2 regions of the Duganella sp. Root198D2 genome follow, and region 1 is predicted to be linked to the other one. Evidence: riboswitches for the same ligand, from Rfam matches in the RefSeq annotation. Region 1 holds a riboswitch; the other holds the start of a gene.
The links. Region 1 has a riboswitch for cobalamin ahead of ASE26_RS09135 (TonB-dependent receptor). Riboswitches for the same ligand answer to the same signal wherever they lie in the genome.
Positions count from the first base shown of each region.

Region 1 (4,484 bases):
GATCGTGTGGTAGGGATAGGGGCCCTGGTTTTCCTTGGCATCCGGGTATTGCTCCTTCCAACCCTTGCGCTGCTTGCCGATCCGTTTCTCAACTTCCTCCTCTGTCAATTCGACGTGCTTGCCGTTCTCGACATGCACTCCTGGCAGCGGCAGCACTTCAGCGCTGGTGAATTTGGAGATGCGGTCGTCAACCCGGTTCACGCTGTACACCTGCTGCGCAAATACCTGCTCCACCAGCCTGCGGTTGCCGCTTACTTCGCTCAAGACCTCGCGGAAATCGGCCAGGCTCGGATGGCGGAATTTCCAGCGGCGGTAGTATTCCTTGAAAGCGCGCTCGATGACGTCCCTGCCCAGTTGCGCTTCGAGATCGTGCATGGTGGTCGCAGTGCGGGAATACACCGGGCCGACGCCCTGCAGGCGATGGAAGGCGCTGGCGCCCAGCGGGTCGGACGGTTCTTCGCGCGGGGTCATGGCGCGCTCTACGTCCCAGACGTTGAAGCGCGGCGCAAAACCGAGCTTGCCGAGCAGGGGCGTGGTGGCATCGACCGTGCGGCGCAGGTCGGACAGCATGCGCGTGTTCCAGTACTGGTTCAACCCCTCGTCCAGCATCGGCTCTTCGAACTCGTTGCTGGCGAGGATGCCGTAGAAGTAGCCATGGCCGAATTCGTGGATGGTGACGAAATCCAGTTCGAAGGCGCTGAGCGTGCCCGGGGTGACGTCCTTGTAAGCATCGGCGGTGAAGAAGGTCGGGTATTCCATGCCGGCCGCTTCGCGCGCGTTGTACGGCGGGATCACCACGGTCACCGTCCTGTAAGGGTAGGGGCCGAGCGTCTTCGAGAAGTAATCGAGCGAATCCCTGGTGGCTTTCAGCGCGGGCGCTGCGTTCGATGCATATTCCGGCGGAAACAGCACGGTGATCTTCACCGGCGGGCTGCCGGCGCCAATCCAGGTGTCGGTCAGCGGCTTGGCGCTGCGGCTGTCGGCGGTCCAGGCGAAATCGTGCACGTCGCCTTGCACGAAGTGGTGGGTCAGCTTGCCTTCTTTTTCGACAGGCTGGCCTTGCAGTTCGCCGGTAGCGCCCACGGTATAGCCTTTGGGTACGGTCAGCTTGACGTCGTAGTTGCCGAAGTCGGCGTAGAACTCGGATTCGGCGTGGAATTCGTGGGCGTTCCAGCGCGGCGCCGTGGCACCGCGTTCACCGGGCAATTCCAGCACGGCGATCTTGGGGAACCACTGCCCGACCAGGTGGAAAGTGCCGAAGTAGCCGGTGCGCGATACCACGCGCGGCAACTGGTCGAAGAAGCCGATATCGAGCGTGGTGCTGGCGCCCGGCGCGACTGCTTGCGGCAGGTCCATGCGCACCACGGTGCGGTCGGTAACGGGGCCGCCATCGGGCTGCACGAATTTCCACGGCACGCTGGCGCCGTTCTGCTGCACGCTGCGCAAGTCGATATAGCCCCATTCGCCGTCCTTGGTATCGACGCCGGAGCGGAAGCTGTTGCCGCTCTTGCGCTGCTCGGTGAAATAGGTGCTGCCCGGATTCTGGAAGGCGTTCAGGTACAGGTGCAGGTAGACGCTGCGCACCGGTTCGCTGCTGCGGTTGCGCCAGGTCAGGCGCTGCCTGCCTTCGACCGTATGCTTGACCGGGTCGAGGCTGGCCTCGATCTTGTAATCCACCACGCGCTCCGACAGCGTGGCTTCCTGCCCGGTGCGCATGCCACCCCAGGCATTGGGCGCGCTGGGCACGGAAACCGCGGCGGCATTGCGCGGCGCAGTCGGTATCTCGGCTTGCGGTGCTGCGGCGCCGGCCAGCAGGGCGACGGCGGCGAGCGCGATGAAAGTACGCATGGATCTCCCGTAACAATTTGGCAACGCGTCACTATAGCCTAAGCAGCGTATAATGTGGCCGCCTTGGTGCCCGCCCCCTGTTCGTGGGGGCAGTTAAACGGGAAACGCAATGTGCTGCCCCCGCAACGGTACGCAAGCGCCGTCGTCATGACGGCAGGCCGCGCCAAACAACCACTGCATCAATGAACACGCAGGAAGGTGGAACGGTCAGTCTTGCCAGCCCGGATACCGGCCAGGGAGGTGGAAGCGCACCCGTACAGGGCTCGACTTCTGTGGATTCCGACTGCGGGGAGGCAGGCGGAAAATACTCATTCAAACAGTCATGACCATCATCTCCTCGCGCTGCGCGCTTGCCGTAGCTGTTGCCGTATGCTTCGCCGCACCGGCCCAGGCTCAATCCCAAACCGACACCGTTGTCATTTCCGGTTCCCGCTTCGCCAGCGACCCATCGCTGTTGCCGATCGGCGCCACCACCATTAGCGCAGCCGATATCCGCCGCGCCGGCGTATCGGACGTCAACCAGGCGATCCGCAAGATCGGCGGCGTGTATGGCCGCCAAAGCCTGACCGGCAGCCCTGACTTCGGCCTCGACCTGCGCGGCTTCGGCACCTTCAGCGACCAGAACGTCGTGATCGTGCTGGACGGCGTGCGCCTGAACGAGAACGAGCAGCTGGCAGCGACCCTGTCCACCATCCCGATCGACCGCGTGCAAAGCATCGACATCATGCGCGGCGGCGCCAGCGTGCTGTACGGCGAAGGCGCGACCGGCGGCGTGATCCGCATCACCACCAAGCGCCCGCAAGCCGGTGAGCGCAGCGGTAACGTATTTACCGAAGCGGGCCAGTTCAACAGCAGCGAAGTGCGCGCCAGCCTGGCACAGGGCTTCGACTCTTACGCATTCGACCTGTCGGCCGGCCACCAGCGCACCGACAACTACCGCGACAACAATGATTTCAAGCAGTCGCGCATCAACGGCGGAGTGCAGTTCAACACCGGCGTTGGCCGCTTCTCGCTGCGCGCCGATATCGCGCGCCAGGACCAGCGCTTTGCCGGTGGCCTGAGCGAGGGCCAGTTCCTGCTCGAACCGCGCCAGACCCTGACCCCGAATGATTTCGGCAAGCTCGATAGCGACCGTTACACCGCCGCCTGGGAGCACAAGGTCGGCGCCTTCGACCTGGCGGCCGAACTGTCGCACCGCAAGAAAGAATCGGAAGGCGTTTACAGCGGCTTCAAATCGGCCTACGACAGCAAGCAGACCCAGTTCTCGCCGCGCGTGCGCCACCTGGGCCAGTTCGACGGCCTGCTGAACGAGCTGGTGGCAGGCTTCGACTTCAGCCGCTGGAACCGCGTGACCCATGCTTTCTTCTCGGCCGCCGACGTCGAACAGCGCAGCAAGGCTTTCTACCTGCGCGACGAAATGAAGTTCTCCGGCCCGCAGCAATTCCGCCTGGCCGCCGGCGTGCGCCGCGAACTGTTCGACAAGGATTCCGCCGATTCGGTTCCATTCGGCGCCAACTACAGCCAGAAACAGGCGCATAACGCCTGGGAAGCGCAGGGCAGCATGCTGGCCGCGCCAGGCCTGACCGCCTGGGCCAAAGTTGGCCAGAGCTACCGCGTCGCCAACGTCGACGACAATGCCTTCACCCCGGTTCCAGGCAAACCGCTGGAAACCCAGGTGTCGCACGACGCCGAGATCGGCCTGGGCTACGCGGCTGGCGATGCCAAGCTCGACGCGCGCGTCTTCCGCCATAAGCTGGACAACGAGATCTATTTCGACCCGACCATCTTCGTCAACACCAACCTGGCGCCGACCCAGCGCAAGGGCTTCGAGCTCGATGGCAGCTACCGCCTCGCGCCGGAATGGCAAGTGCAGGGCCACTTCCAGCAAGTGGAAGCCGAATTCCGCTCCGGCCCTAACGCCGGGCGCGAGCTGGCGCTGGTGCCGAAGAACATCCTGACCGTGCGCCTGGCATGGCTGCCGGCGGACGGCCAGAGCGCCGACATCGGCGTGCAGCGCGTAGGCAAGCAGCGTTACGGTAGCGACTTTGATAACAGCTGCGATGCCCGCATGCCGGCCTACACCGTGGTCGATGGCCGCTACGCGCGCAAGTTCGGCCAATGGGAGCTGGCGCTGAGCGCGCTGAACCTGTTCGACAAAGACCACTACAGCCAGGCGTTCAGCTGCCGCGGCGGCATCTACCCGAACAGTGGCCGCCAACTGAAAGTTTCGGCGCGCTACGACTTCTAGTGGCCTGAAACGGGAGAATCGGGAGCGAAGGACGTGCGGGCGGCGTGCAGGGCAAGGCGCAAAGCGCAGCAATAGCGAGCTATTGCGAGCATTTGCAACGCGGCCATGCGCGTCGAACCGCGCGGCAAGCGTTCTCGATTCGAGCGTGGCAGGTCACCAGGCACTTAAATCAGGCTTAAAAATGCCCCGCCGGCGCCAATTTGGCCCGCGGGGCTGATCACAGCGCGCAAAAAATGGTAATCTCGCGGCGTTTACCATTTACCTGTAAGGATGACCATGCGCTTGCTGCGACTGCTGATTGCTTCTGCCGCCCTGATGTTCACCGCTGCCGGCGCCTATGCCGCCGAGCCGAAAGAGGGCGTTGACTGGAAGGTCCTCGATACCCCGG
Region 1 is NZ_LMIC01000007.1:34,671-39,154, forward strand. Features, by position in the region: gene ASE26_RS09130 (M1 family metallopeptidase) at 1-1,848, opposite strand, end outside; cobalamin riboswitch at 1,896-2,100, shown strand; gene ASE26_RS09135 (TonB-dependent receptor) at 2,171-4,096, shown strand; gene ASE26_RS09140 (thiol:disulfide interchange protein DsbA/DsbL) at 4,373-4,484, shown strand, end outside.

Region 2 (4,484 bases), on a different contig from region 1:
TTGACGCAGGTGAAGGTGGCATTGCCATTGCCCGCCTCGAACAGGTCGCCCAGGCGACCGCCCCAACCCGAACGCGATCCTTCCGGAGCGGACGATTGCCAGATCGATTGCTGGTCGTTGTGCGAGAACAGCTTGGGTGGCAGCGGCACGGACCTGGCCTGGTATTGCGCTTTCGTGGTCGGCTGGATCAGCGGGCCGACGTTCAGCATGACGCCCAGGGCGCCCGCGTTGAAGATCGGGACCAGCGGCGCCAGCGCAGGAGCGAGAGCAAACTCGCGGGCGGCGCCGGTCGAATCCAGCACCGGTACCGATGGCGCCAATGCGGTCGCCGTCAGTGCGTCGCGCGCATAGGCGATGGTCGGGCGCAGTTGCTGGTACAGGGCGTAGCTGGTGCTGTCGTAGGGGACTACAGTATTTGCGTAGTCATTGCCGCCGTACAGGAAGACGCAAACCAGCGCCTTGTAGTCGCCGGCAGTGGCTGCCGCCGCCTCGGCGATCGACATCAGGTTGATTGCCCAAGGCGCCGCCACGCCTGCCACGCCGAGTGCCGATGCGCGCTTGAGGAAGGCGCGGCGCGAAGCTTGATTAGTCATGGTGTGGCCTTTATTTCTGCACGATGAATTCAGGGGATGCCATTACCAGCGTGAGCGCCGCGTACACGCGGTTGGCGCGCGCGGCGTCGGTGCCGGTCGCCATGCTGGCGACAGCGTTGCGGATCAGGGTGACGGTATCGGTACTCAACTGGCCGGCGGCCAGCAACAGGTTGATCTCGTCGACCAGGGCCGGTACGTTGTCGGCCAGCGGCAGCAGGGTCGCATAGTCGGCCTTGACGTCGCCAATGCCTTTGCTGATGGCGGTTTGCATGTAGTTGGCGTAGCCGACCACACTCGTTTCGTTCACGATCTGGAATTCCGGTGCGACCACGCCCAGCGCCGGCGGCACGTAGCCGGGACGGAAGAAGTTGAACACGCTCGGCGAGCGTAGCGGGCTTTGGCCCAGGCGGGACGAGGGCTCGCTGGTGTTGCCGATAGCCCAGGCATCGCTTGGCGAGGTGACGTTGTAGGCGCGCGCCCAGGCGGTGAAGCGCAGCACAGGTTCGCGCACCTTGCCAAAGCTGGCGGAGCCCAGGTTGGATGCGGAGCGTGCTTCCTGGTCCAGCAGGATCGCCTTGACCACCGCTTTCAGGTCGCCTTTGATGCCGGCGCCATTGTTTTCGAAGACGGCTGCCACGCGCGCCACATAGGCCGGCGCAGGGTTGCTGGTGACCAGGCGCTGGATCAGTTGCTTCGAGACGAAGGGCGCCACGTTCGGGTGCGCGAAAATCGTGTCGAGCGCCTTGTTCAGGGCCGTTGCGGCGTCGACGCCGCTGGCGATCGTGGTGCCGAGGAAGGTCTTCTCGCCGGGTTCGTACTTGGTTCCGGTCTGGACCATCGGGCGCTTGCGGAAGTCCGGCGTATCGCTGGTGCCGCCGGCCAGGTCCAAGTCCCATCCGGTGAACACACGGGCCAGGCCGGAAATGTCGGCTTGGGTATAGGTTTCCTGCTCGGTCGCCGTGCCGTCCGGGTTGAGTTTCAGCAGGCCGATGGTGAACAGCTGCAGGATCTCGCGCGCGTAATTCTCATCCGGCATGGAGCCGGTTTTCGGATTGGCCTTGGCATTGCCGCGATAGGTCAGGTACTCGCCCATCGAGCTCGACAGGGTGACCTGCTGCAGCAGGGTGCGGTAGTTGCCGAAAGCGTTGGCTTCCAGGATATCCATGTAGGCGGCGCCGGTGAAAGCGCGCCAGGAACCGGTAAAGCCGTCCAGCGAAGCGACGACAATTTCGGACAGGGCCAGCGTGACGCGCTGGCGCAGGGTATCGGGCGAGGTGAGCAGCTTGACCCAGAGCGCGGCATCGATGCCGGCCTGGTTGTTCTTGTTGTCGATGGCGTTGAAGCCTTTCGCCATCAGCCAGTCCCAGCGCGATTGCGAAGCCGGCATCGCCATTTGCTCGTCCAGCCACTTGCTGTAGCCGACGGCCTGCAGCCGCGTCATTTGTTCACGGGTTGCACCCATTGACGCCTGCGCGAGGAAGCGTGCAGCCTGGGGATTGCCAATCGATTCGACTGCGGTAGGTGGCACAGGGGAAGTGGTGCCGCCGCCGCCACTGCCGTCGCTTGCGCTGCCGCCGCCACCGCAGGCAGTCAGCAGGGTTGCCGCAGCCAGCGTCGCGGGGAGCTTTGGCAAGCCCTCTTTATATTCGATTGTGTCGTCCATTGTTGCCCCTCGGAAATTTCCTTGAGGGTGCAGTATAGCCAGAAATTGCTGGGCTAAACCTATTGTGCGCGGCGATTGTCTGTTTAATTCAACCCTGCGCACGATAGTCATGCGTGACTTTTTTAATGAAAGTTTGATCCCGCAGCGTTTGCCACGCCTGAGTTCTTTAATGTACTATTCGGCAATTGGGTGCGCGCTTCCTGCTCGGGTTGCGCGTTAAACGGGAAACCGGTGACGCTGCCAAGTGCGGCCATTCCGGTGCAGCCCCCGCTGCTGTAAGCCTGACGACTTCGGAAATACGCCACTGCGCATTGCGCGGGAAGGCCCGGGGAAGGATGAAGGCGAGCCAGAATACCGGCCCGATACAACCAGCACTATTCTCCGGGGTGAAGGGAAGCCGCTGTCGACCGGCTTCCTGCGCCTTGTCCGCCCGGCCCCTGTCGACCGTCCTCTTACTCTCCCCTGATGGTGCTCCCATTGACCATTCGACGGGAGGACTCGAATGCACATCATGGAAGGTTTCCTGCCGCCTGCGCACGCGCTGGGCTGGGCAGCCGTATCCATTCCTTTCCTGGCCTGGGGCCTGCGCAGCATGGCGCGCGGCTTGCATGCGCATCCCGGGCAGCGCATGCTGCTGGGCGTTGCGGCGGCCTTTGCCTTCCTGCTGTCGGCATTGAAGCTGCCCTCGGTGACCGGAAGCTGTTCGCATCCTACCGGGGTCGGGCTGGGCGCGCTGCTGTTTGGTCCCGCGGCGATGGTGCCGGTCGGCTTCGTCGTGCTGCTGTTCCAGGCCTTGCTGCTGGCGCACGGCGGCGTGACCACGCTTGGCGCCAATGTGTTTTCCATGGCAATCGTCGGTCCCTTCGTTTCCTATGGCGTGTTTCGCTTAGTGGCAGCACTGGGCCTGTCGCGCAGCGTGGCGGTTTTCATGGCGGCCTTCATCGGCGACCTGGCGACCTATCTGACCACCTCTGCGCAATTGGCCTGGGCCTTCCCTGACCCGATCGGCGGCATTGGCGCATCCTTCGCTAAATTTGCCGGTATTTTCGCGCTGACGCAGCTGCCAATCGCCATCAGCGAGGGCTTGCTGAGCGTGCTGGTGGTGAATGCGATGGCACGCTTCAATGCGCATGAATTACGCATGCTGCCGGTGATGGCGCTGGTGAAAGGGAAAGCTGCATGAAGGCACGCACTGCTTTGACCTGGGTCGCCATCGTCCTGCTGACCGTTCTGCCGCTGTGGTTTGCTGTCGTGCCGCCTGCGGAGCCGGGCACTGAGCCACCAGCAGCATTCGGTGGCGCTGATGCGCGCGCGCAGCAGGCAATCGTCACCATAGCACCGAACTACAAGCCGTGGTTCGTGCCGCTGTTCGAGCCGCCTAGCGGCGAGATCGCGTCGCTGCTCTTCGCGCTACAGGCTGCGGCCGGCGCCGGCGTGATCGGCTTCTGGCTCGGGATGTCGATGGCACGCGAGCGGGAGCAAAAGCGCGTGCGGCCGGCGCCAGAACCGGGACAGGGTACCCATGCGGATTGACGCCACTGCCTATGCCTGCCGCTGGCGGGGTGTTTCCCCGGCTGCCAAGGGCGTATTTGCGCTGGCGGGAATCGCAGCCGCGTGGCTTGCTCGCAGCCCGGGCACGCTGGGCGTGGTCGCGCTGCTGTCGATGCTCGCTACGCTGGCCGGGGCGCGCGTACCAATGCGCAGCTATTTTGCCGTAGCGGCAGCGCCGCTCGGATTCGTGTTGCTGTCCTGCCTGACGATGCTGGTCACGCCGGCCGGCGGCGGTGGCTGGCGATGGGCGCCGGAACTGCTGCCAACTGTCGCGCACATCGCGCTGCGTTCATTCGCCACGATGGCAGCGGTGCTCGGCCTGGTGTTGACGACGCCGCTGCCACACCTGCTGTCATTGCTGCGCCGCCTGCGCGTACCGGAGCTGCTGCTGGACCTGATGGCAGTGTGCTACCGCATGCTGTTCGTCCTGCGCCAGGCATGGGACGAAGCCAGTACTGCGCAAGCCGCGCGTCTCGGGCATCGCGGTTTGCGCCAGCAATGGCGCTCAATGGGCCTGCTGGCCGGGCAAATGGCGGTGCAGGTGTGGCAACGCGCTTCGGCAATGCAGATGGCAGCCGATGCGCGCGTCTGCCAGGGCAGCTTACGCTTCCTGCCTGCGTCGTTCCTCAAAGCACGGCGCCAGCTTGCACTCTCGCTTCTGGCCAGCGCAGCGCTAC
Region 2 is NZ_LMIC01000012.1:308,471-312,954, forward strand. Features, by position in the region: gene ASE26_RS13930 (DUF1501 domain-containing protein) at 1-593, opposite strand, end outside; gene ASE26_RS13935 (DUF1800 family protein) at 604-2,256, opposite strand; cobalamin riboswitch at 2,427-2,634, shown strand; gene ASE26_RS13940 (energy-coupling factor ABC transporter permease) at 2,759-3,439, shown strand; gene ASE26_RS13945 (energy-coupling factor ABC transporter substrate-binding protein) at 3,436-3,789, shown strand; gene cbiQ (cobalt ECF transporter T component CbiQ) at 3,779-4,484, shown strand, end outside.
Region 2: another riboswitch for cobalamin. It lies ahead of ASE26_RS13940 (energy-coupling factor ABC transporter permease); the one in region 1 lies ahead of ASE26_RS09135 (TonB-dependent receptor).